4 regions of the Cytobacillus sp. FSL R5-0377 genome follow, and region 2 is predicted to be linked to each of the others. Evidence: riboswitches for the same ligand, from Rfam matches in the RefSeq annotation. Region 2 holds a riboswitch; each other region holds the start of a gene.
What was found. Region 2 has a riboswitch for thiamine pyrophosphate ahead of thiC (phosphomethylpyrimidine synthase ThiC). Riboswitches for the same ligand answer to the same signal wherever they lie in the genome.
Positions count from the first base shown of each region.

Region 1 (6,043 bases), 700 kb from region 2:
AAATGAACAGAAGGGACAGAGAAGTAAAGCTTAACACCCTCATTCCAAGGGAAAGGGCACGCAGAAGGCCCTCCTCAGTCAATGTGAAGATCCCCCATGCCCATAATAGGGTTTCCCCTTCAATCGCTTTAGAAAAAATCAAAGCTGACCAAATATATATGACAGCCATGAAGATAAATGGCGAGAAAAGCAGAATCCATCTTTTGAATGAAACTCTTCCAAAAATAAAGGTGGCTGCTGCCGTTATCACTAAGGTCAGAAAAGGTGTAACCGGGTCAAAAAAAATCGATAGAAGTAATACACAGACTATCACAGTGAATGCTTTAATGCTTGGGTTTAATTCATGTAAGAACAAGTTTTTCCCTCCCTGCAATGGACCCGATATCATTCCTGAGTTTTTCAATGTATGGAACCTTTAAGGAAGCAGTCTTCAGAATGTCCTCTTTTTTCCATAATGCATCAGGCAAACCATCGTAAATCTTCTCTCCTTCTGAAAGAACAATCACTTTGTCCGCATATGAATGGATGATTTCCATGTCATGTGTGATCATCACCACGGATCCGCCGCTTTGGATCTTTGCTTCCATTAGCTTCATAAGCTCACCGCACGTCCTGGCATCCTGTCCAAAGGTCGGCTCATCGAGGAGGAGAAGATCCTGGTTATACACAAGCATCGATGCAACACTAAGCCGCCGTTTTTGCCCCTGGCTTAAGGAAAAGGGATGCATGTCAGCGCACTGCAGCAAGTCCACTTGAAGCAGTGCAGCCTGAACTGATTCTTTAATATCACCATCAGGAATCTGCTGTATTTTTAGACTGAATGCAATTTCATCATAGACAGAATCAGCAATAAATTGGTGTTCGGGGTTTTGAAAAACATAACCTAATTTCTGTCTTAGCTCCTGCTCCTTCCACTGGGAAAGGGGACTGTCATAAAAGAGAATATTGCCTTTGGAAGGAGTATAAAGTCCAGCCAAGAGTCTTGAAAGCGTTGTTTTTCCTGATCCATTTGAGCCGGCAATGGCCACAAATTCACCTTTTTTAACAGAAAAACTAATATCTTTTAGCAAATCTTTCCCAGCTTTATAAAAGGATAGATTCTCTGCGGATAGAATAATTTGTTCTTCAGGAGCTTGGTGATTTTTCTTCCTGTTATCTAAAACCTGAAGTGCACCAATGGGATTCTCAAATCCGGCGATTAATTTCTCATCAGTCAACGGAAGTTTTTCCCCTTTATAAATACCTGCTTTTTTCCCTGAAAGGCCTGCTTTTACCGAACTTGGCAGCCAGATGCCCTCAAGCAGAAATTCTTCTGCATATTGATTAAAGCATTCTTCAGTGCTTCCATTAAATAATAGTTCGCCTTCTCTGTTTAGGACTGCGCAGCGGTCGGTCAAATCAATCCAATCATCCAGCCTGTGTTCGATTATTAGAAGGGAGAATGATCTCTTCTCTTTAAGCTCTTTAATGATGCGGGTAAGTTCATAGCTTGAAGCCGGATCCAGGTTTGCTGTCGGTTCGTCTAAAATCAGGAGATCCGGTTTCAATGACAATACACATGCCAGTGCAAGCTTTTGCTTCTGGCCCCCGGAAAGGGTGTGAATTGGGGCATATTTATATGGCAAAAGATGAACAAGCTCCAATGCTTCATCAATCTTATTCCCGATTTCTTCATGCGGCGTTTTCAAATTCTCAAGTCCAAATGCCAGCTCATCCTCGACTGTGGTCATGCAAAATTGGCTTTCAGGGTCCTGAAACACAATTCCAATGTGCTGATTAATTTCACCAGGGCCGAATTCCTCCAGCCTCTTTCCTTTGAATGAAATGATCCCGTCCAATTCGCCATCTGCGGCCTCGGGATACAATTTATTTAAGCAGAAAGCAAGTGTGCTTTTTCCCGAGCCGCTGGGTCCCAATAATAGAACTGCTTCCCCTGCATTAAGGCTGAATTGCATATTTTTAAAAATGGGCTTTTTCACATCTTCATACCTGAATGTAAGCTGCTCTGTTTTTAATATGTTCTGTTTATGCTGTAATGCCATTTTCCGGTTTTCCCCTTTTCAGCTCTTTGCCAATAGGAAAGCTGTTTAATGCTCCGGTCTTTGCAAGGCTTTCGCTCAGCCATTTGCCCATCAAGCCTGCCAGTAAAGCACCGCTGACCATCCTTACACAAAACATAGCCATTACATAACCGGGTGAGAGGGCCGCATAGCCGGAAATGAAATAGCCCCAAATAAAGCTTGTAACAGAAGAGCCCATGCCGGCAGCAATTAAGACCCATGTCCGGTAATTATTCCATTTCGTGGCCGCAAAAACAGCTTCCGCTCCAATCCCCTGAATCATGCCCGACAGAATCAGGCGGGGACCGACAGCATTGCCGATCATGACTTCAATGGCTGCAGCGATGGTTTCCGATAAGAAAGCTGCCCCGGGTTTTCTGATTATGTACGCTGCGAGAATTGAAACAATAAACCAAATGCCAAAAATAAAATCATATCCAATTAAGCCGAATATTGCATATAGCACATTGCCAAATTGCATGAATATCAGGTATACAACTGCAAACACGACAGCGAGTACAGACAGGACAATGACTTCACGAAGCTTCCACTTTTCAAGCATATTATTCAGCCCCCTTTTTGGATGGGCTATTGGCAGACATATTCACCGTCATAACAATATGGGTGGAATTGCTTTTCTTACAGTTTTCAAAAGCGTCCTCCAGAGTTTTAAAAACAGAGTGTGCATCCCCGTCTAATCTTGAAGCATAATGCACCCCTTTTGTAAAAATTCCCTGATTCATTGCAAGCTCGACCTGATCCATAATGACATTCATGTATTCAGGAATCCCCATCGGATAAAGGGCGAACTGGACCGCAACTTCCTGGCTGATACCTGCTGCTGATTCTTCATTTGCCAATTCCTCATTCTCAGCAAGATAAGCATCTCCTGCAGTATCACCAGGACATCCATTTGAAAAAGTTCCGTTAAATACTACATGGTCACCATGCTTAACAGCTTGAAGATAAATAGCTTTAACCACATCGAAAACATGAATGGACCTGCCTCGCACACAGGTGCTAACATCATCTGTTTCCATCCAAACCTTGCTCGTATCCACTTCTTTTAAAGCTGATAAAATAATATCCGCAAACCTGTCAGTCATGGGATAAATTGAAAATCTGCACCCTGTAATTTCACTGGTTCCACATAAAAAATTTTCCTGCATTTTGCCATCCTCCTAGTATTAATGAAAAGTTTTTTTCGTAAGGTTTGCTGCTGTTTTTTGAATTACTTACTGTGTTGATAGTATCGACAGGTGCAAGGCTCCTTCGGGAGCATATGTGCAAGCACACCGCCTGCCCGCGATTCGCTGGGAAATCAACGACAATATACATGAGCCAAAAACAACAAATTTTACAAAAACAGCCTGGTTAAAATAAAAAAACTGCATTCCCAATAGGAAATGCAGTTGAATGTTATCAATACACTAAAATGATAGCCGTTCACCTGCACTTCCCCACGCTGGTATTATCCAGATCGGGTAATAAGAGTCAGAACGGATTGTTCTTCTCAGCCAAAAAGCTCCCCTAGTGCAAAACTTGGATATGCAGTTTTTAATGACTCCATCTTAATACGGAGAATCCAAATTGTAAATGACTATTTATAATTCTTTTATTCAAATAATCTATGAAAACAGTTAAACACCTTCACTAACACAGGCAATCAACGAAAAAATTTCTGCATTGTCCATGTCATGTTCTAATCCAGTCCCTCCCTTCATAAAAGTGTAATAGGACAATTTTACACCGAGAATAGGGGGCAAATCGGATGATATACAGAATGCTTGCTTTAAACATAGACGGAACACTACTCCAATCAAATGGAAGACTTCATAAATCAACAAAAGAAGCAATTGAATATGTGCAGCAAAAGGGAATTTATGTAACACTTGTCACATCCAGAAGCTTTCCTTCCGCGAAGAAAGTGGCTAAAGCATTGAAATCCAATTCTTTGCTGGTTACACACAGGGGGGCATATATTGCAGCTTCCCAGGAAAAGCCTATATTTGTAAAAAGGATTCAGGAAGATGAAACGTTTGAAATCGTGCGCCTGCTTGAAGGCTTTACCTGTCAAATCAGGCTGGTGCACGAAAAATATTCCCTTGCAAACAAAACGAAGCTTAATACCAATATGCTTGCAAAAACAGTTTTTACAACGGGTGATCCCATTTTTTATTCCCAGCAATTTGTGGATTCTTTAAGTGAGACTATTTTAGATGAGCCGGTTACGCCGCCGAAAATCGAAGTGTACTTTGAAGATAAGGAAGACCTTGAGGATGCTAAGACAGCCATTTGGGGCATGTTTGAAAATGTAGAAGTCTTAAAACTGAACGATCTGAGGATGGACATTGTTCCTGCAGGGGTCTCAAAACTGAATGGGCTTCTCTATTTATGTGAGCATCTTGGGATTTCCAGAAATCAAATGGTCGTCATAGGAGACTCTGAAGATGATCTGGAAATGATTGAAGCAGCAGGATTGGGTGTGGCAATGGGCAATGCTCCGGCAGAAGTAAAAAAAGCAGCGGACTGGCTGACGCGATCAAATGATCAGAACGGCGTAAGCTACATGGTTAAAGAACATTTCCGTAAACAGCATCCAATCGATTTCCTGAAGAAAATGAATCTATTAAAATAAAATTCAATGAATGAGAGCCCGATTAGTAATTCGGCTCTTTTTTTAGTTAGCGATAGTATAGAAACCATATCAGTAACCTATAGGATTCACTTTCCTGATATTGACCTTGTTTCCCCATTTATGTACACTAGAAGGAGTTTGCCAACATGAATAAATAGACTATGCAGCTGCCGTCATTGAGATAAAACACCGGCAGATTTATTATATTTTTAAAAAAAGGTGATCGATTTGAACATTTCAATTTTAGGCATACAGGATGAACGATTCCATCGGCCGCTTCGGCTGATAGGGAACCTCTTTTTTGAAGAATGTGAAGTGGTGCTTGGTGAGAATGATGCAGCAGATCTGATCATTTCTTTTCAAATTGAGCATGGAGAACGCATTAAAGCCGCTGCAGAGATTACTGATAAAAATAGCAATAAACTTACAGCTGATTTTGAAAAAGAGTTCATTCCGGCTGAGTCAGAAAAAGAGAATTTCAAACAAATCAAGAATGCAGTATCTCATGTATACCTGACTGTTTTGCAGGACTGGACGGGCATTACGCAGAAGTGGGGAATTCTGACTGGGGTACGTCCCACAAAATTGCTTCACCGTGCCATGCAGAATCAGACACCTCTTAAGGAAGCACATCAGCAGCTGAAGGAAGAGTACCTGATTACAGATGAGAAAATCCAGCTTATGCAGAATATTGTAGACCGGCAGCTCGCTGTCGTGCCGGATCTTTATGACTTGAAAAATGAGGTAAGCATATATATCGGCATTCCGTTCTGTCCGACAAAGTGCGCGTACTGTACTTTTCCTGCATATGCGATTAATGGCAGACAGGGTTCTGTCAACTCATTTCTTGGCGGCCTTCATTTTGAAATGCGCAAAATGGGAGAATGGCTGAAAGAATATAATGTAAAAATTACCACTGTCTATTATGGCGGAGGGACTCCAACAAGCATTACAGCTGAAGAGATGGATATGCTTTATGAGGAAATGTATGAATCTTTTCCAGATGTAGAAAACATTCGGGAGGTCACCGTGGAAGCAGGCCGTCCGGATACAATCACACCTGAAAAGCTTGAAGTGCTGAAAAAATGGAATATTGACAGAATCAGCATCAATCCCCAGTCCTATATTCAGGAGACACTGAAAGCTATTGGACGCCATCATACAGTGGAAGAAACCGTAGATAAGTTCCACCTTGCCCGCGATATGGGAATGAATAACATTAATATGGATCTGATTATCGGACTCCCTGGAGAAGGTGTACCGGAATTTGCACATACATTGGATGAAACAGAGAAATTAATGCCGGAATCCCTGACAGTTCATACTTTATCCTTTAAACGTGCTT
Region 1 covers NZ_JBBORA010000001.1:1,265,210-1,271,252, reverse strand. Annotated here, with positions in the region: gene NSQ49_RS06330 (energy-coupling factor transporter transmembrane component T family protein) at 1-355, opposite strand, end outside; gene NSQ49_RS06325 (ABC transporter ATP-binding protein) at 342-2,042, opposite strand; gene NSQ49_RS06320 (ECF transporter S component) at 2,026-2,622, opposite strand; gene NSQ49_RS06315 (Ykof family thiamine-binding protein) at 2,624-3,229, opposite strand; TPP riboswitch at 3,501-3,602, opposite strand; gene NSQ49_RS06310 (Cof-type HAD-IIB family hydrolase) at 3,832-4,698, shown strand; gene NSQ49_RS06305 (coproporphyrinogen III oxidase) at 4,927-6,043, shown strand, end outside.
Region 1: it holds a riboswitch for thiamine pyrophosphate, as region 2 does, so the genes downstream of both, NSQ49_RS06315 (Ykof family thiamine-binding protein) here and thiC (phosphomethylpyrimidine synthase ThiC) in region 2, are expected to answer to the same signal.

Region 2 (6,043 bases):
AAAATAAAATCTGTTACCTGTGTATACTCAAAAATTTCTGCGCCGAGGGTCATTGAAGCTTTTGCAAAGGCAAGGGATAATTCATATGCCTGTACCTGTCCATCATTCGGTATATACATCGCCCCCCTTAATTTGGCTGATACGAATGGTTCACGTTTAATCAGGTCATCAATGGAAAACCATTCGGCATCCTCGCCCGCTTTTTGCTGATTTTCTATTAATCTTTTTAAACTCATCTCCTCTGCAATATTATCTGCCACTCTATATACACCCTTATTTTGATAGCCGATATGCACTTGTGATAACTCTTCCAGTTCAGGAATCAGGGTCCGGTACATGGAGCGGCTTTTGCATGCGAGCTGGAACAGCGGGCCGTCTTCGGTCAGTTCCGTTTGTGCTCCTAAAATTCCAGCAGCCGCCCCGGAAGCCTTACCAGCTATTTTTCCCTTATCCAAAACAGCCACTTTATACCCTCTTTTTGCCAGTTGAAAAGCAATGGAGCTGCCATTAATGCCTCCGCCGATTATAACGGCGTCAAACCTTTTCCTCATCATATCCCCTCCTCATTTAACATTTTTGAAAAGAGCTTTGCTGCCTCCGCAGGCTCCTTTGCCTGCAATATCCCTGACATGACAGCAATGCCATCTGCCCCTGCCTCCAGGACTTCAAGTACGTTCTCTGGTTTAATGCCTCCAATTGCCAATACCGGAATGTCTACTGCCTTTTTTAGAGCCTCCAAAGACCCCGTGCCCCTTGGCGGGATTCCCTTCTTGGAGTCTGTTTCGAATATATGCCCATACAGGAGATAATCAGCCCCCTGTTTGGCAGCCTCTTCAGCTTCCTCAAGTGAATGTACAGAACAGCCGACAGGTAAATGCGGAAAACGCCTTTTTACAATATCAGCCGGCAGACTGTGGTAAGCAAGATGCACACCCGCTCTAAACGCCCAGGCAACATCCGCGCGATCATTTATAATGATTTTACGAATAGGAATTCCTTTTTTAAGAAGATGCTTTACTCCGGCAAATAACTCCCTTGAGGTCCAGTGTTTTTCCCGTAAGTGGAATTTATCAGTAAAGGGTTCCAGTTCAACAGCTATTTCAGAGAAGTCCTCTGGAGAAAGCTTTCCGTCTGATATAACATGCAGCTGTTTCTTCATAGCAGTCCGCCCCTTTGCTTTTTTAGATTTTTTTGCAATAAAAAAACCACCTTCTATGTAGAAAGCGGGGCTATGAGGCCATAGAATTCAGGCCCGAACCTCCACTTCCCTACGCTGGCATTCAGCCAGATCAGGTTCCAAGGGTCTTAAAGCCTTTGCTTTAATCTCAGCCTTCAATCAGGCACCCCCAGCGGATATCATTCTATTAAACTATAAAAAGACTACTGATAAATGTTTCCCCCAGCCTTATTAAATTCCTCAGCTTTTTCTTCCAGTCCCTTCTGTATCGCTTCGCTGGTTTCAAGCTGATGCTCTTTTGCATAATTCCGGATATCCTGCGAAATTCTCATGCTGCAAAATTTTGGCCCGCACATGGAGCAGAAATGAGCGGTTTTTGCCCCTTCAGCCGGAAGGGTTTCATCATGGAATTCCAATGCCCGCTCAGGATCCAATGAGAGGTTGAATTGATCTCTCCAGCGGAATTCAAAACGGGCTTTTGACAGGGCATCGTCCCTTTTTTGCGCACCAGGATGCCCCTTTGCCAAATCTGCTGCATGAGCGGCAATTTTATACGTAATGACGCCTTCACGCACATCGTCTCTATTTGGCAAACCCAAATGCTCTTTAGGGGTGACATAGCAAAGCATCGCCGTTCCGTACCAGCCTATCATGGCAGCCCCGATGGCAGAGGTAATATGGTCATAGCCAGGAGCTATATCTGTCGTAAGAGGCCCAAGCGTGTAAAATGGTGCTTCCTGACAGATTTCCAATTGCTTATCCATATTCTCCTTGATTAAATGCATGGGAACATGGCCGGGCCCCTCGACCATTACCTGTACATCATGGTTCCAGGCAATTTTCGTCAGCTCACCAAGTGTTTCGAGCTCCGCAAACTGTGCCTCGTCATTTGCATCTGCAATCGATCCTGGCCGGAGTCCATCCCCTAAGGAGAAGGCCACATCATAAGCTTTCATGATCTCGCAGATTTCTTCAAAGTGTGTATATAAAAAGTTCTCTTTATGATGATGGAGACACCATTGGGCCATAATGGATCCCCCTCTGGACACAATTCCAGTCAGTCTTTTGGCCGTAAGCGGTACATAACGTAAAAGGACACCTGCATGAATTGTAAAATAATCAACACCCTGCTCTGCCTGTTCGATTAAGGTATCCCTATACACTTCCCACGTGAGATCCTCAGCAATTCCATTCACCTTCTCCAAAGCTTGATATATCGGCACCGTCCCAACAGGAACAGCAGAATTTCTGATAATCCATTCACGTGTTGTGTGAATATTTTTGCCAGTTGATAGATCCATAATTGTATCTGCTCCCCAGCGTGTGGCCCATGTCATCTTCTCAACCTCTTCTTCAATAGAAGATGAGACTGCTGAGTTTCCAATGTTCGCATTAATCTTTACATGGAAATTCCGTCCGATTATCATTGGCTCTGTCTCAGGATGATTGATATTAGAAGGAATAATGGCACGTCCTCTCGCTACTTCGGACCGAACAAATTCCGGTTCCATATTTTCCCGAATGGCTATAAACTCCATCTCCGGTGTTATGATCCCTTTTTTTGCATAGTGAAGCTGGGTGACATTTTTCCCTTTTATCGCTTTCAGTGGCTTGCGGGATAGACATGGAAAAAGTTTATGATTAGCACGCGGATCATCTTCATTAAGGTAGCCGTTGTCCTCGGGCTTTATTTTCCGCCCATCATATTCTTCTACATCTTCGCGTTCTTGAATCCACCGGCTTCTTATAGGAGGAAGCCCTTTTTTTAGATTTGCCGTATGCTGAGGGTCTGTATAAGGGCCGCTCGTATCATAGACGCGAACCGGCTCATTTACTTGCTGACCAAAACTTCCGGTGGTGGGACTTAATTCTATCTCACGCATCGGAACCTTTATGTCAGGTCTCGATCCTTCCACATAGATTTTCCTGCTGCCAGTAAAGCTCGACATAATAAAAATACTTTCATGATTTAATGAACTTGCAGTCATTGTTATCTCTCCCTTATTCAAAAATATAGGGACGAGACCTGGAACCGGGAAGTGCCGGATATGTAAAAAAGCCGGTCCACATAATGATGGACCGGCTTAACCGCAGATGTCTTTGCACAAAGAAACTTTTGCACATTCTAACTTCCCCACGCTGGTATAATCCAGATCAGGTCCAAAGAGTCAAGAAACTTTAGCGCGTTTCTCTCTCAGCCCAAGCTATTGGGCACCCCTAGTTATTACTATTTAATTCTACTTTAGTATACATAATTCAGAAAACAAATAAAAGGTATTTCTGCAAACGTGAATCAAAAAGCTTTCACCTTTTCACGCATGGATCCTTCTCCTAAATGCCCTGCGGCATTTCTGATTAGACATTCAAATTCTAAAAAAAACATAAAAACGCCTGACATAAGCAGACGTTTTTCCATAAATTTAAGATGTGCAGCATCATTTAATTCTCTTCTGAACCCCCTTCGTTCATATCCAGATTCTCTTCACCCTGTGGAGATTCTTCATTCATTCCGGGATCCTGCATTTCACTATCTTCCTTATTGTTTTCATCCATTTGATTATCTTCCAATTCTACATCTTCGGTTTCCGGCGGCGGCTCCTGCTCATCTGTTCCGCACCCTGCCAACAATAATCCTGCACCTAATGGGACTGAAAGCAAAAGCTTCTTATAATTCATGTGTTTTCATCTCCTTTGGCAGTATTATGTTTCTTTAAGACCTTACCCATTCGGCAGGATTACAAACTTGACATCCTATCATCCGATTAAATTCCTGATTCAGGCAAATACTAACCCTGCCACAACTACTGGAGGACGAAGAATGAAAATGCTTTTCTCCCTTATATTATTTAGCATCCTGGGAATGCCTTTATACAGCGGACAGCATGCAAAATATGAACAATGGAATCAGCAGGGTCTTTCTGAAGGATATCACGGCCATGTGGAAGAACGCATAGAAGAACCATATAAGCATATTCAATTGCTGGGCATTAATGATTTCCATGGGCAGCTGAATGTCACTCGTCTGGTCAACGACAGGCCAGCAGGACGTGCTGATTACCTTGCTGCCTATTTACGTAAGCGTGCTGCTGAAAATGAAAATACCCTTTTGCTTCATGCTGGGGACATGATTGGAGCCAGCCCGCCGGTATCTGCGCTTCTGAGGGATGAACCGACTATTGAATTTTTGAATAGGATGGGGTTTGATATCGGCACGATTGGCAATCATGAATTCGACCGGGGTTCTGATGAGCTGCTTCGCCTGCTGACAGGCAGCAGCCCTTCTGCAGTAAAAGATTACTCTGGATCCCAATTCCCATGGATTGCAGCCAATGTCATAAATCAAAAGTCAGGTAAACCATTCCTTCCTCCCTATAAGATAATAAACATTAGCGGCATCCCAATTGGATTTATCGGAGTCATCATGAGAGAAACACCAGCTATAACAGCACCTGACAGTGTGAAAGATTTAATCTTCACTGATGAAGCTGAAGCCATCAACAAATATACCCGGGAACTTCAAAAACAAGGTGTAAGAGCCATTGTAGTATTAGCACATGTTCCAGGCGAATCCAGACCAAATGGACAACAAGCCAGTGGCCAGCTGATTGATTTGGCACATCTAGTGGGTGATGAAGTAGATGTCATTTTTGGAGGACACAGCCATACTTATCTGAACAGTGTTGTAGATGGTAAACTCCTGGTCCAGGCCTATTCATACGGCACCGCCTTTTCTGATGTAGATATAGAAATAGATCCGCAGACTAAGAATATTGTCCGCAAACACGCAGAAATTGTAACTGTTTATCAGGATCGGATCGAGCCTGCAAGCGATATAACCAGGATAATCGATCGGTATGAAAAAAAGGTAGAATCTGCTGTAAACAGATATATTGGCACTGCTGCTATTCCAATCACGGCCGAACAAAACATAAGCGGTGAATCAGCCTTGGGCAATCTTATTGCTGATTCTCAGCGGTCAGCAATGAACACAGACTTCGCTTTTACCAATCCGGAAGGAATCCGCGCAGACATTGATGCCGGCCGTGTTACCTGGGGAAATTTATTTGGGGTCCTTCCCTTCAGTAATCTGCTTGTCAAAATGGACCTGACTGGCAGCCAAATCCGTGAGGTCCTCAATCAGCAATGGCAGCCTAATATAACTAGAATTCTACAGATATCCGGAATTACTTATACTTGGGATGACAGCAGGCCTAAAGGTGAAAAAGTAATAGATATATACCTTCCGGACGGAGCAAAACTCGAACCGGCCAAGATCTATTCGGTCACTGTAAATACTTATCTCGCTAATGGAGGAGATAATTTCACCGTATTTCTAAATGGGATAAATAGAGTGACTGGCCCCAACGATATTGATGCACTGGAGAAGTATATTCAGCAGCTCCCGCAGCCGTTTAGTTATGCGATTGATGGACGCATAAAAAGAATGAATTAAAAGGACAGTCATGGCGACTGTCCTTTTTCTTGTCCATTTGATACTAATAGCAGGATCTGACTCATATCTTTTCAATAGGATTAAACATGAAAGGAATGGGATAATGAAAAAATATATTTATTTTCTCATGCTGTTCGGCGTTTTCTTTCCCTTTTTTCATAAGACAGCCATTGTTTATGACAACTGGAGATTGTGCACTACTGCTTCTAAATTAATCGGGATCAGGCTATATGGACTGGATTCCATGAGAAATCTCCTTATTTCAGCACTGGCGGCCCTCGCTGCTTTCTTTTTCACACAGCTATTTATAAGATGGGACAGCAAAAATAAAATCTAGCTTTATCACTATTCATATATAGTAAATTGAGGTTTAGTCGGGTGATCAATGACAAGTGCGTCTTTTGGAAATTTTA
Region 2 covers NZ_JBBORA010000001.1:1,963,431-1,969,473, forward strand. Annotated here, with positions in the region: gene thiO (glycine oxidase ThiO) at 1-551, opposite strand, end outside; gene tenI (thiazole tautomerase TenI) at 551-1,159, opposite strand; TPP riboswitch at 1,249-1,358, opposite strand; gene thiC (phosphomethylpyrimidine synthase ThiC) at 1,381-3,165, opposite strand; TPP riboswitch at 3,292-3,406, opposite strand; gene NSQ49_RS10045 (hypothetical protein) at 3,617-3,853, opposite strand; gene NSQ49_RS10050 (bifunctional metallophosphatase/5'-nucleotidase) at 3,996-5,630, shown strand; gene NSQ49_RS10055 (hypothetical protein) at 5,734-5,967, shown strand; gene NSQ49_RS10060 (DUF3267 domain-containing protein) at 5,976-6,043, opposite strand, start outside.

Region 3 (6,043 bases), 1.8 Mb from region 2:
GAATGGCAACCCGCTGCTTCGTTCCGGCATCCTGTAAAGCCCGGGTGGTGGTTCCCAGGATAGTGCGGTCAAGCGCATAATCCAAATCTTCTTTTGAGATAATCTCCTGGCCGTTCCGGACAGCTCTGCGGCTTGCCGTTTCGAACAGGGAATGAAGATCAGCACCTGAAAAACCGGAAGTGCTTTCTGCCAGATCGCCAAGAGTTGTCATGACATCTTCAGCCAGCAGCCTATTTCGTGTATGAATATTTATGATCTCTCTCCGGCCCTTAGTATCAGGAAGAGGGACATTGAAAGAAAAGTCAATCCGTCCAGGACGAAGGAAGGCTTCGTCAAGCATATCCTTCCGGTTCGTGGCGGCAATAAATAATATTCCGTCATTGGAGTGTCCGCCGTCCAGCTGGACCAGCAGTTCAGTTAACGTTTTTTCACTTTCTTCTCCGCCATGCTGCTTTCTTCGTCCTGCAAGTGCATCTACTTCGTCAATAAAGACGACAGCAGGAGAATACTTCCTGGCATTTTGGAAAAGGTTTCTGACTCGGGATGCTCCTACACCGACAAATAATTCATTAAACCCGGAACCGCTTGTTGAGAAAAATGTGGCTCCCAATTCCTTGGCGATTGCCTGAGCCAGCAATGTTTTTCCCGTTCCGGGAGGTCCGTATAAAAGAATCCCTTTCGGAGGCTTAATGCCCATTTTTAATGAGCGCTCCGGTTCTTTTAAAATCGAAAGAGTCTGCATAATTTCCTCTTTCATTTCATCTTGAATTCCGCCTACATCTTCAAGCGAAATGGCAGGAAGGGCTTTAGGCTTGGATACACTTTGCTTCATTGTATTTGTTGCGCCCATTCCGCCTTTTCCTGACTTAAACAGGTAAATTCCTATGGCAATGAACAAAAGGACTATGCCGCCAAGTATCCAAGGTGTATAGGGCCCTGTGGCTGCGAATGTATATTGAATATTATAGGTTTCTACTAATTTATCAACCATATCACTGTTGGGAGGCACATGAGAGATGTACTCGCCATCAGGAGCTGTGATCAGCAGTTTCCCATTTTTATATTCCTGTACTGTAACAATCTTTCCATCCTGGGAGGCAATAATTTTTTCCACAGAAGAAAACGGGACTGTCACATCCTTATTTCCTGCTTGTACGGTCCAAATAACCGCCGCCAAAATCACCGTGACTACCAATGCAATAGTTATAATCGTCGAAGGCTTCTTTAAAAGTGATTTCAACCAATTCCCTCCTCATTGAACATACCTACATTATAAGAAATTAAAATTGTTAATAAAAGGGCTTAACTCTTTTTAAACATTGTAAATTATGGAAAAATAATATCCTTCATTAGAAAGTGTGCTACAACAGCGTTCATAGGGTTAATAAATGTGAAAGATATGTGACAGGGGGGAAGTCTAGTACAAACCATTTTATTGGAAACTGAATGTGAAATAGTGAATAATAAAAGCGGATAAGCGATTTCTGTTGATAAAAATATTGAAATATATAGGGGAAAAAGGTGTTAAAATGGCTCAGCAGGACTTTACAAAAGGAAATATTTTTAAACAGCTCTTGTTGTTCTCAACTCCCATAATGCTCACTAATCTCCTGCAGGTTTCCTATCAATTTATTGATAGTCTGTGGGTTGGGAATCTGCTGGGAGCTGATGCATTGGGGGCTGTTGCAATTTCAGGCACTGTAATCTTTACAGTACTTTCATTTATCATTGGAATAAACAATGCGGCATTAACGATTCTATCCCAGCAAAAAGGCGGAGATCAGGCAGAGGGGCTTAAGCGTTATTTAAATGCCTTTACCGTCATACAGACCATTTTGTCGGTTGTTCTTGGAATAGCCGGATTCCTGCTTGCGGAAAGAATTCTGGCCTTCATGGGCACACCTGCCGTAATGGCCGGAGAGGCTGCATCGTATTTGCAGATTAACTTCATTGGTATTTTGTTTTTATTCGGGTATAACTTTATAGGAACTGTACTAAGAGCACTCGGAGACAGCAAAAGCCCCCTGTACTTTGTGCTGATAGCTGTCGTGTTAAATGCAATTCTCGATCCTCTTTTTATATCAGTATTTCAGCTTGGCATTGATGGGGCCGCCTATGCAACCATCCTTTCACAGGGAGTCGCCTTTTTGATCGGCATGATATTCATACTCCGCAAAAAGCTGGCGCCATTTACAATTCCATCTTGGCCTCACAAAGAGGAGGCCGTGCTGATCTTCAAGCTTGGCATTCCTTCAGGACTCCAAATGACTGTCATATCGGCTGGCGTTATGGCTATTATGTCTGTCGTTACTTCTTTTGGGAGTGACGTCGTTGCAGGGTTTGGTGCAGCACAGCGGATCGACAGTATCATAATGCTTCCTGCCATGGCATTGGGGACTGCAGTCAATAGTATGGCTGGTCAAAATATAGGAGGAAATCGATGGGAACGGGTACATCAAATAGCGTTGTACGGAGTCCTCTACAATCTTGCCATCATGTTTATCATTGCTTTGGGGACGTTCCTATTTGCAGAGTATGGGGTGCACCTGTTTATACAGGATAAAGAATCAGTACACTATGGCACTGAATATTTGAAAATCATTGCTTTTTTCTATCCTCTCCTGGGCATTAATTTTGTATTGAATGGTGTGGTAAGAGCCTCAGGCGCCATGTTTCAAGTTCTTATCCTCAATATCATTTCATTCTGGATCCTCCGATATCCTTTAACTTATCTATTTTCAAAGTATATAGGGGATAAGGGAATTGCAGCAGGAATGGGGATCAGTTTTGGCATTAGCAGTGTTATTGCCTTTATGTATTATCGAAAAGGCAAGTGGGATAAACAAAATATTTTTGGAGAGGAGGAGTAATTTCTTTTCACCATTAATTCTTTCATATATACTAAAAGCGAATAATTCAATAACGTGCCACAAGGGGAGCATATCGCTGAGAGTGAACAGCCCGCTGTTCTGACCCTTTGAACCTGTTAGTTAATGCTAGCGCAGGAATGTGGAATAAAAGGCAGTTGCACTATTCTGTCTGCTTATTCTCCCTTGGGGTATCGTCTCGAGACTAAAGGGGGATTTTTTTATGAAGAAATTAAGCTTAATCGCAATGATAGAGGCTTCATTTTTTGCAGCATTCGCTATCATTCTTGATCTTCTGCCATCTATCAAGCTGTCGCCATCCATTTCTATATCTGTGGCGATGATTCCGATTTTTATTCTGGCCTTTAGAAGAGGATTTAAAGTCAGCTTTATTGCAGGACTCTTATGGGGGATACTGCAGATCGCCATGGGAGATGCCTGGATTGCCACTCCGCTTCAGGCATTTATTGAGTATTTTGTTGCATTTGCTTGTATCGGTTTTGCCGGCTTGTTTTATCGTGTTATTCAAAATCAGCTGCGCACCGGCAGCAGGAAGAAAGCGCTTGGCTGGGTAGTCGTGGCAGTATTTATCGGAAGCTTCGCCCGGTATTTCTGGCATTTTATAGCAGGTGTTCTTTTCTTCGGAAGCTATGCGCCAAAAGGGATGTCGCCGGTTCTTTTTTCCTTCCTGGCTAACGGGGCTACCATGCTTGGAGCGGCCATTCTCTGCTCAATCGCGGCCGTGTTCATTATTTCGTCGGCACCAAGATTAATTATTCAAAAATCGGATGAAGGCCTTCAATCTCACAAAAGTGCCTCCTGATAACTCCTTTGATATATTTCCACGAATTCGATAAGAGCTTTATTCAGCAGACTAATTTACATAGTGATTGGTCTGCTTTTTTATTGTCAAATGGATTAAACTTTCCAATTCAAGATATTTGGAAAATTCATGTAATATTATAGTTTGTGAGTGAGATTCTTTATAAGGGAGTAAATAAAATGAAAAAAAGACCTGAACCAATAGAAGCTGCCGTCCAATTTGTTGAAAGACATTTTCCAAATTGTCAGGGAGCTTTATTGGCTGGGAGTGTTGTTCGTGGACAAGCAACTGAAACATCTGATTTAGATCTTGTCATTTTTGATGATAATTTAGTTTCTTCTTATCGTGAATCGGTCATTGAGTTTGGCTGGAATATTGAACTATTTGTACATAATTTAACGTCTTATCGTTTCTTTTTTGAAAGTGATTGTAAAGAAGCAAAACCTTCTATGCCAAGAATGGTTAGTGAAGGGAAGATACTAAAAGATACAGGTCTTATAGCAGGCATAAAGAAAGAAGCGAAAGAACTGCTGGAACAAGGACCAAAAGCATGATCAAAAAAAACCATCGATTTGAAGAGATATTTCATCACAGATGCACTAGATGATTTAATCGGATGCCAAAACAGAGGAGAAGGAATTTTTATTGCAAGTAAACTCGGGGAGTTAGTGGGTGAGTTCATACTTCGCAGTAATCGTAAATGGATTGGATCATCTAAATGGCTTGTTCGTTCATTAGTTCACCACGACAAAGAACTTGCAGACGAATTCGTTGAAGCATTTGATTCGTTTTATAAAACAAATAACATTGAAAAGATAGTTATCCTGATTGATAAAGTGCTTGAACCCTTTGGCGGGAGGCTATTTGAAGGGTTTACTTTAGGTAAAAAGTAAATCTGATTACTATGCTGCAGAATATAATTATAATTAAATGATATTTCCAAAGTTTTTTTGATATATTAGGAAATTGCTTCTGAATAATGGGTATATTACTCAAAAAAGGGGAGTGAAGACCTTGTCCAATACTTTGCAGGGAAATATCATAACTGGCGTATTTGATGCGGAAACCAGTGCTTTTGAGATTCAAAAAGTAAAAAGCTTCAATACCCAGTCGGTCCTCAACAAACATCAATGTGAAACTCTGTATAATTATCTTACCCTTCATGAAGAAGATGAGGGAGGGCAAATAATTACACTTTACGATCAAATGCCGCTTATGCTGACCCGTCAGGAAATTTGCAGTCTAAAGGAAGATTTGGAGAACATTAAAAACCTATATCAGTAGAAAAACGCTCTGCAGCCTATGCAGGGCGTTTTTTATTGAAAAATAATTTTGACAAATTCGTGACAAAAAGTTTGACAAATTTGTGAACATAGTTAGAATATTAAATAAAAGGGGATGAAAATATGACAATTCAACAGCAGCGCGTTTTGCATTTTTTCCGAAATAGTACAGCAGCAGGTATTGTAATAGGATTTATTGTTTTTATTTCAAGCTTTTTTGTAAGCGGTATCACTGGTGAGTATGTATTATCCATCGGTTTAAGTATTATGGTTTCGTCTATGCTGCTGTTCGGATTCGGGTTTTTTATCAATGTGATGGAAGAAATGACAAAGGGAAGCAAGGGAATCAGACAATACAAATAAAACCGGCCTCCAACGGGGAGACCGGTTTTTTTGTACTGTCTTGCTCCAGCGCCTGCACCCTCGAGGTAAAGGTGCTTTGGGAGGATGGGCATGTGCTGATTTAATGTGCAGCGTGTCCAGAAGTTAAGACCCAGATAGAACCCACTACAATAACAATAACCATAAATACCGCATAAATCATATTGACTAAGTTTGTCTTGCCGTCTTCACCTTCTCTTAAGTGCATGAACATGAACAGCTGCATTCCTGCCTGAACGACAGCCAGGGAGCCAATGATCCACATAATCACTTTAAAAGAGAGGTTTGTATATAAAGCAATTCCTGCTGCTGCAAAAGTCAGCACAAGAGAAACAATAAATCCAATGACATGGCTTATCGGGAAGCTTTTTGATTGATGATGTTCCATTTAAGCCACCAGTCCTTTCAGATAAACAAATGTGAAGATAAAGATCCAGACTACATCAAGGAAATGCCAGTAAAGGCCGATAATAAACGTTTTTCTTGCTGTAGTAGGGGTAAGGCCTCTTTTTAAAAGCTGGATAATAACCATAGTAGCCCAGCCAATACCCAATGTAACGTGGGCACCGTGTGTTCCAAGCAAAACGAATAAGCTCGAAAGGAACGCACTAGTTTGCATCGTTGCGCCTTCATGGGCATAATGGACAAATTCATTGATTTCCATGAACAGGAAGCCTGCGCCAAGAGCA
Region 3 covers NZ_JBBORA010000001.1:152,957-158,999, forward strand. Annotated here, with positions in the region: gene NSQ49_RS00775 (AAA family ATPase) at 1-1,240, opposite strand, end outside; gene NSQ49_RS00780 (MATE family efflux transporter) at 1,530-2,870, shown strand; TPP riboswitch at 2,923-3,025, shown strand; gene thiT (energy-coupled thiamine transporter ThiT) at 3,091-3,690, shown strand; gene NSQ49_RS00790 (nucleotidyltransferase domain-containing protein) at 3,870-4,244, shown strand; gene NSQ49_RS00795 (nucleotidyltransferase) at 4,263-4,583, shown strand; gene NSQ49_RS00800 (hypothetical protein) at 4,696-4,974, shown strand; gene NSQ49_RS00805 (hypothetical protein) at 5,097-5,336, shown strand; gene qoxD (cytochrome aa3 quinol oxidase subunit IV) at 5,437-5,742, opposite strand; gene qoxC (cytochrome aa3 quinol oxidase subunit III) at 5,743-6,043, opposite strand, start outside.
Region 3: it holds a riboswitch for thiamine pyrophosphate, as region 2 does, so the genes downstream of both, thiT (energy-coupled thiamine transporter ThiT) here and thiC (phosphomethylpyrimidine synthase ThiC) in region 2, are expected to answer to the same signal.

Region 4 (6,043 bases), 960 kb from region 2:
GGTAGCTGCATCTTTTAAGATAGAGGATTTGAATTCCTTATACTCATCAGATTTTAAAACGGCTTTCATGAAATCCTTCTCAGTCGAAATTGCCGATTTGCTTTTGGGCTGTGCAGAAACATTGCCCGAGAAAACTAGTAAAATAGTCAATAATAAGAAAATATACTTTTTCATCACATACCTCCTAAAAGTATTGTCCAATATAAGATTAACCCATATTTCCAAAATTAGGAATGGTGCGAAGTGATTATATTTATCTAGTATATTTTCTCTAAAAAAACCGTCTTATTGTAAATGTTTTAATCAATATTATAAAAGGCTTTTGTATTATCATTCAGCTTCTTAAGGGCACTGCTGAAAGTAATTTCTTTTAGTTCAGCAAAGACACTGATCGAATGGGCCATCATGGCCGGATGGGCAGGTTTGTTTTTAAAAGGGCCATCAAATTCCCATGGACCGTCTGTTTCGGCCATCAATTTATCGATAGGGAAATCCCGTACAAGGAGCTGTATTTCTTTTTCGTACACAATATCAGGTGTAAAGGAGATATAATATCCATTTGAAACCAGCCTGCTTATGGCTGCGGTGTCACCTTTAAACCAGTGGAAATGAGCCTTTTTAATTGAGTGCTTTTCCAATAAATTGCATACAGTCGGTGCATCATCATAAATTGCATGAAGGGCAATAGGCTTATCCCATTCTTTTGCAAGCTTAATGAATTCTTCGAGAAGTTCAATATACCCGCCAAGCTGCTTTACTCCTTCAGATTTTAAATAGTATGGAAGGCCAACCTCGCCAACAGCAGCCATTTGCTCTTTGTGAATCTTCATCCAGCTGAAAAGCTCTGAAATTTCATGATCACTGGGCAGTGCCTGTTCAGGATGAAAACCAAAGGCAGGTTTAACAAAAGGATAAATTTCCGAAAGAGCAAGGTTTCGTTTACAGGAGGCTAAATCGCTTGAAACTGTTACAAGGGATAGCTGAAATGGCAGCTCATTAAACATTCTTTCTAAATCCATATGACTATATTTATCAAGGTGAATATGGGAATCAATATATTTATCCATGCTCCTGCCTCCTAATGGTTTTTCAGCGCATGATGGATACTTCTTTTGCAGGCAAGGAATTCCTCATTGAGAAGAAGTTCCTCCACCCTTGGCCTGTTAAAGGGTACCACATATTCATTCATTACTTTAGCAGGCTTACTGCTCAGGACCAAAATTCGATCAGACAAGTAAAGGGCTTCTTCAATATTATGTGTTACAAACAGAATTGTCGGTTTATGCTCGTTCCAAATATCAAGAAGCCATTTTTGCATATCATGGCGGGTGAGCTCGTCTAAAGCTGAAAAAGGTTCATCCAGCAATATGATCGGCTGCGGGCTCAATAATGCCCGGATAAAGGCAGCCCTTTGTTTCATTCCTCCCGACAATTCATGAGGATATGCATTTTCATAGTCGCCGAGTCCTGCTTTTTGAAGCATGTTTCTGGCCGTTTCCGGATCGGCTTTTCCCATAATTTCCTGGCCAAGCATAACATTCTGGAGGATGGTTCTCCATGGCATCAGGGAAGGTGTCTGGGGCATATAGCTAATTGAACCGCGTTTTCCGCTGATTTCTGTATTCCCAAGCTTAATGGAACCTTCATCTGGCAGGAGCATACCGCCAATCAGGTTGAATATAGTGCTTTTTCCGCTGCCGGATGGACCAAGAATCGAAACAAATTCACCTTCATTTACTTGAAAGCTTAAATTGTTTAATACTTGATTGGAATCAAAACTTTTCGATATAGAATTAACCGATAATTGTATCATTTCCTGCCACTCTCCTGGGACTTCCATTTAATAAGCAAACGTTCAGCCAGTAAAATGGCTCCAAAAAGGAGCAAACTTAACAGCATAATCGCAAAAATGGCTACAAAAACACGGTCTGTCCGAAATGAGGAAGAGGCTAGGGTCATATAAACCCCTATTCCGGCTTTAGCTCCAAGCCATTCAGATATGACAGCACCCATCACACTATAGGTTGCAGAGATTTTTAGGCCTGAAAATAAAGATGGAAGGGAATGGGGGAGCTCCAGCTTCCAAAATAGCTGTCCGCTGCTCGCCCCTGCCATCAGCATATAATGCCTGAGTTCTCCCGGTGTTTGCCGAAAACCATCCAATGCTGCAACAGTAATCGGGAAGAAGCATACCAGCGTAATGACAATAAGCTTTGGCAGTATGCCAAATCCGAACCATACAACCAGTAAAGGAGCCAGAACAATTATTGGCACATTTTGAGAAAGGATAAGAAGCGGGTAAACAGACTCCCTAATAAAAGGCAATAAATGCAGTATCACAGCTGTTAGTAATCCAATGACAGTGCCTATGCCAAATCCCCATAGTGAAAGCAGGATTGTCGATTGAAGATGCAGGCGGAAGCCCTCCCAGCCTAAAAACGCCTCCTGAATAATGTCTGTCGGGGGAGGAAGCAGCCAAGATGGGACATCTGCCAGATTCACCGCCAGCTCCCAAAAAATGAATAAAAGAAGGAGAACCGCTGCCGGCCTCCATCCTTTTCTGACTGCACTGATCATGAACGGTACTTCTCCGTTAAATCACTCATTTGAATTCCAGCAGGCTGATATAGGATCTTAACCTGTGAAATGACATTGCTGCTTCCTTTTTCAATCATTTTTCTGTTCATGTCAGCAATGATTTTTAATAAATGTTCTAAATCGCCTTCCATCGTTGTTTCCAGGGGATGAACTTCGTATTTAACACCCGATTGCTGAATGACACTGATTGCTTCATCAACATATGGTATAACATTTTCCCCATCTTTTGTTTTTGGTATGATTTGAATGCTTACAAGTGCGTTTGCCATTTTATAAACTCCCCTTATTCCGGCAGGAAGTCATTTGTAAATGCTTTGCCGGCATCTAATTCTTTTTCTAAAAGACCATTTTCATGCATCCAGTGTGCATAGTTTTCCCAGACTTCAAGCTTTTGTTCTCCCCATCTGGAAGCATCATCCTGATAGCGCGGAGATAGCCACTCCTGGCTCTTTTTGACCAAGTCACTGTCAAGGTCAGGAGCATGCTTTAACAAAATATCAGCTGCTTCGCCAGGTTCGTTGATTGCAAATTCATATCCTTTGGCTGCTGCTTTTACAAATGCTTTGACAGTCTCCGGATCATCTGCAATCATTTTTTCACTAGTTGCCAGTACAGGCGTGTAGTAATCCAGTTTATCAGAGTAGTCTGTAAGGTAGACCATATTAATCTTTTCCCCTCGAAGCTCAGCTTCTACACCTGTCCATCCGTAATAAATCCATGCGAAGTCTATATCTCTTTTAACGGCTGTAAAAAAGTCTGCATCTCCCATGTTCACAATTGACACTTTATCGACATCAGCATTTTCCTTTTTCATTAGAGAGTCAATTACTGATTTTTCTACAGGTGCCCCCCAGCCGCCATAAGTTTTTCCTTCAAAATCTTTCGGCGATTTAATATTTTTTTCAGCAGGGGATGCAAAACCGGAAGTATTGTGCTGAATGACAGCAGCTATTGAAACCAGTGGCACACCCTGTACCCGCGCTTCCGTAATGCTTTCCTGATAGCTGACACCGAAATCTGCCTTGCCTGATGCGGTCAATTGATCTGCTCCTGCCTCACCTGGCATGATGATTTCGACATCAAGTCCTTCTTCTTTAAAATAGCCTTTTTCCTTTGCGGCGTATAAGCCGGTATGATTGGTATTGGGTGTCCAATCCAGAACGACAGTAACCTTTTTCAATTCTTGTTTGCTGCCTGCATCTTCTTTTCCAGTCTGGCCGCTGCCGGCACATCCGGTAAGCAGCAGAAGAAGCGCAGAAATAGCAGCTATACATTTTTTCATAATGAAACCTCCAAAAGCTTTTATGTAGTAAGGAAAGTGGGTATTAGTCTGCCCTGAAAATTAAAAAACGCCCCGGCATAATACCGGGACGCATATAAAAAAACATTTATGATGTTTAAGAATATGTTCCCTACGCCGGTATTAGCCAGATCAGGTTCAAAGGGTCAGCATCTTAAGGATGAAGTCTCAACCGGCACACCGGTTCCCCTACATTTCTTGCTATATAATTTTAACAGACATGAATACTTTCCATCATTATTATAGCAGACAATATAAAAAAGGACAGCATTTGAAATTTATTTCATTTCAATTGTCCTGCTGTCTTTCCAGGTTTTGAATTTCTCAAGCTCCCCTGATATTTGACTGACGGCAAAGCCCAGTACTGCTGCGTCATCCAAAATCCCCATTCCAATTAAAAAGTCTGGAACCAGGTCGATAGGGGAAACAAAGTATAGAATGGAAGCAATAATAAAGATAATTGATTTTTTGGAGATATGCCGGTAATCACCTTTTGACCATGCCCTGACTAAATCAATCAGCAGCTGAAACTTTTCCCATATATCATTTAATGAGGATTTGTTTTTATCTGCTTTAAGTGTCGCCTTTTTTAGCAGTCCTTTCGTTTTTTCGGGATCCTCTGCGTAGCGTTTTGCCCTGGAAGAAAATTTTTTATAGCCATCCTTATAGTCTTTCGTTTCTATTTCAGGCATAGCCATCACTCCTATATTGATAATTCGGGTAAACAGTTATAATCTATTATTTACCGCATACGTGACATGACATAAACATTTAACCTGAAGAAAAAAATGGAAATAAGCATTAAGCAGTATCAATATATTTAGTGGGAGCTGGTATTTATGATTGAAAAATGGCTGAAGGAATCAAAATATACAGTAATACTAGCTGGAGCAGGGATGTCAACGGAAAGCGGGCTGCCTGATTTCAGGTCAGCCAACAATGGATTATGGAACGGGAAAGATCCTGGAAAAATTGCCAGTACGGAAGCATTAAATCAAAATGTGAATGAATTTATAGATTTTTATCGGCACAGGGTAATCGGACTGAAAGAGTGTAATCCTCATAAAGGCCATTATATTCTTGCTGATTGGGAAAAGAGAGGCATGATAAAGAGTATTATAACTCAAAACGTTGATGGATTTCATCGGCTTGCTGGCAGTAAAAATGTATCAGAGCTTCATGGTAATCTGCAGACACTCCACTGCCAGGAATGTAAAGAAGTGTTCCCAAGCGAGGGTTATTTGCATGGGCATACTCAATGTAATTGCGGGGGAATGCTTCGTCCTTCAGTAGTTCTGTTTGGAGAAATGCTGCCGGAGCAGGCATTAGATTTTGCGGCAGATGAATCAGACAAGGCAGAACTATTTATTGTACTGGGATCATCCTTGACTGTGACCCCGGCAAATCAGTTTCCGCTGATAGCGAAACAAAACGGAGCAAAACTGGTGATAATTAATATGGAACCCACTGATTTTGACTTTTATGCAGATGAAGTAATCCATGACCGCAAAATTGGTGACGTACTCGAAGAACTAGATGGCCTTTTAACAGCGGGAGAATGAGTATCTTATAATAAGTCTCGTACTATGATTTTTTGAGCAAGTCCCCTATAATAGACAGTGAACATGATTACTACCGCTTCAAGCGATATGATATATAAGGAGTGTTCAGCATGTTATCAAACATCGGAATTCCAGGCTTAATTCTCATCCTCGTTCTGGCTCTTATTATTTTTGGGCCTAAAAAACTTCCCGAAATAGGGAGAGCATTCGGGGAAACTTTAAAAGAATTTAAGAAATCTACTCGTGATCTCACTAAAGATGATGACGATGATAAAAGAAAATAGCCTACCGGTTTAGAACCGGCTTTGCAGACGATTGGTCTCAAAGCCGGTTTTTCTTTTTTATGGCTTCCAAACGGTGTGAATGGGTATATAAAACAAGGAAAAGAAAAAACAGTTGACTGACATGTATATACAAGATAAAATGAAAGCGTAAACAGATCATGTATATACAAGTTGCTTTGGTTTATATTTATCAAAATTGAGGACCATAAATAAGCACCTTATAACTGTTTTTTTCTTTTATTTGAAAACGGTAACAGGAGGAGAGCGAAGAATGGCTACAAATAAAGAGTCAGCAGAGC
Region 4 covers NZ_JBBORA010000001.1:1,007,644-1,013,686, reverse strand. Annotated here, with positions in the region: gene NSQ49_RS04980 (hypothetical protein) at 1-174, opposite strand, end outside; gene NSQ49_RS04975 (TatD family hydrolase) at 300-1,067, opposite strand; gene NSQ49_RS04970 (ABC transporter ATP-binding protein) at 1,079-1,813, opposite strand; gene NSQ49_RS04965 (ABC transporter permease) at 1,810-2,577, opposite strand; gene NSQ49_RS04960 (thiamine-binding protein) at 2,574-2,867, opposite strand; gene NSQ49_RS04955 (ABC transporter substrate-binding protein) at 2,882-3,880, opposite strand; TPP riboswitch at 3,991-4,099, opposite strand; gene NSQ49_RS04950 (YkvA family protein) at 4,177-4,590, opposite strand; gene NSQ49_RS04945 (NAD-dependent deacylase) at 4,738-5,460, shown strand; gene tatA (twin-arginine translocase TatA/TatE family subunit) at 5,571-5,744, shown strand; gene treP (PTS system trehalose-specific EIIBC component) at 6,016-6,043, shown strand, end outside.
Region 4: it holds a riboswitch for thiamine pyrophosphate, as region 2 does, so the genes downstream of both, NSQ49_RS04955 (ABC transporter substrate-binding protein) here and thiC (phosphomethylpyrimidine synthase ThiC) in region 2, are expected to answer to the same signal.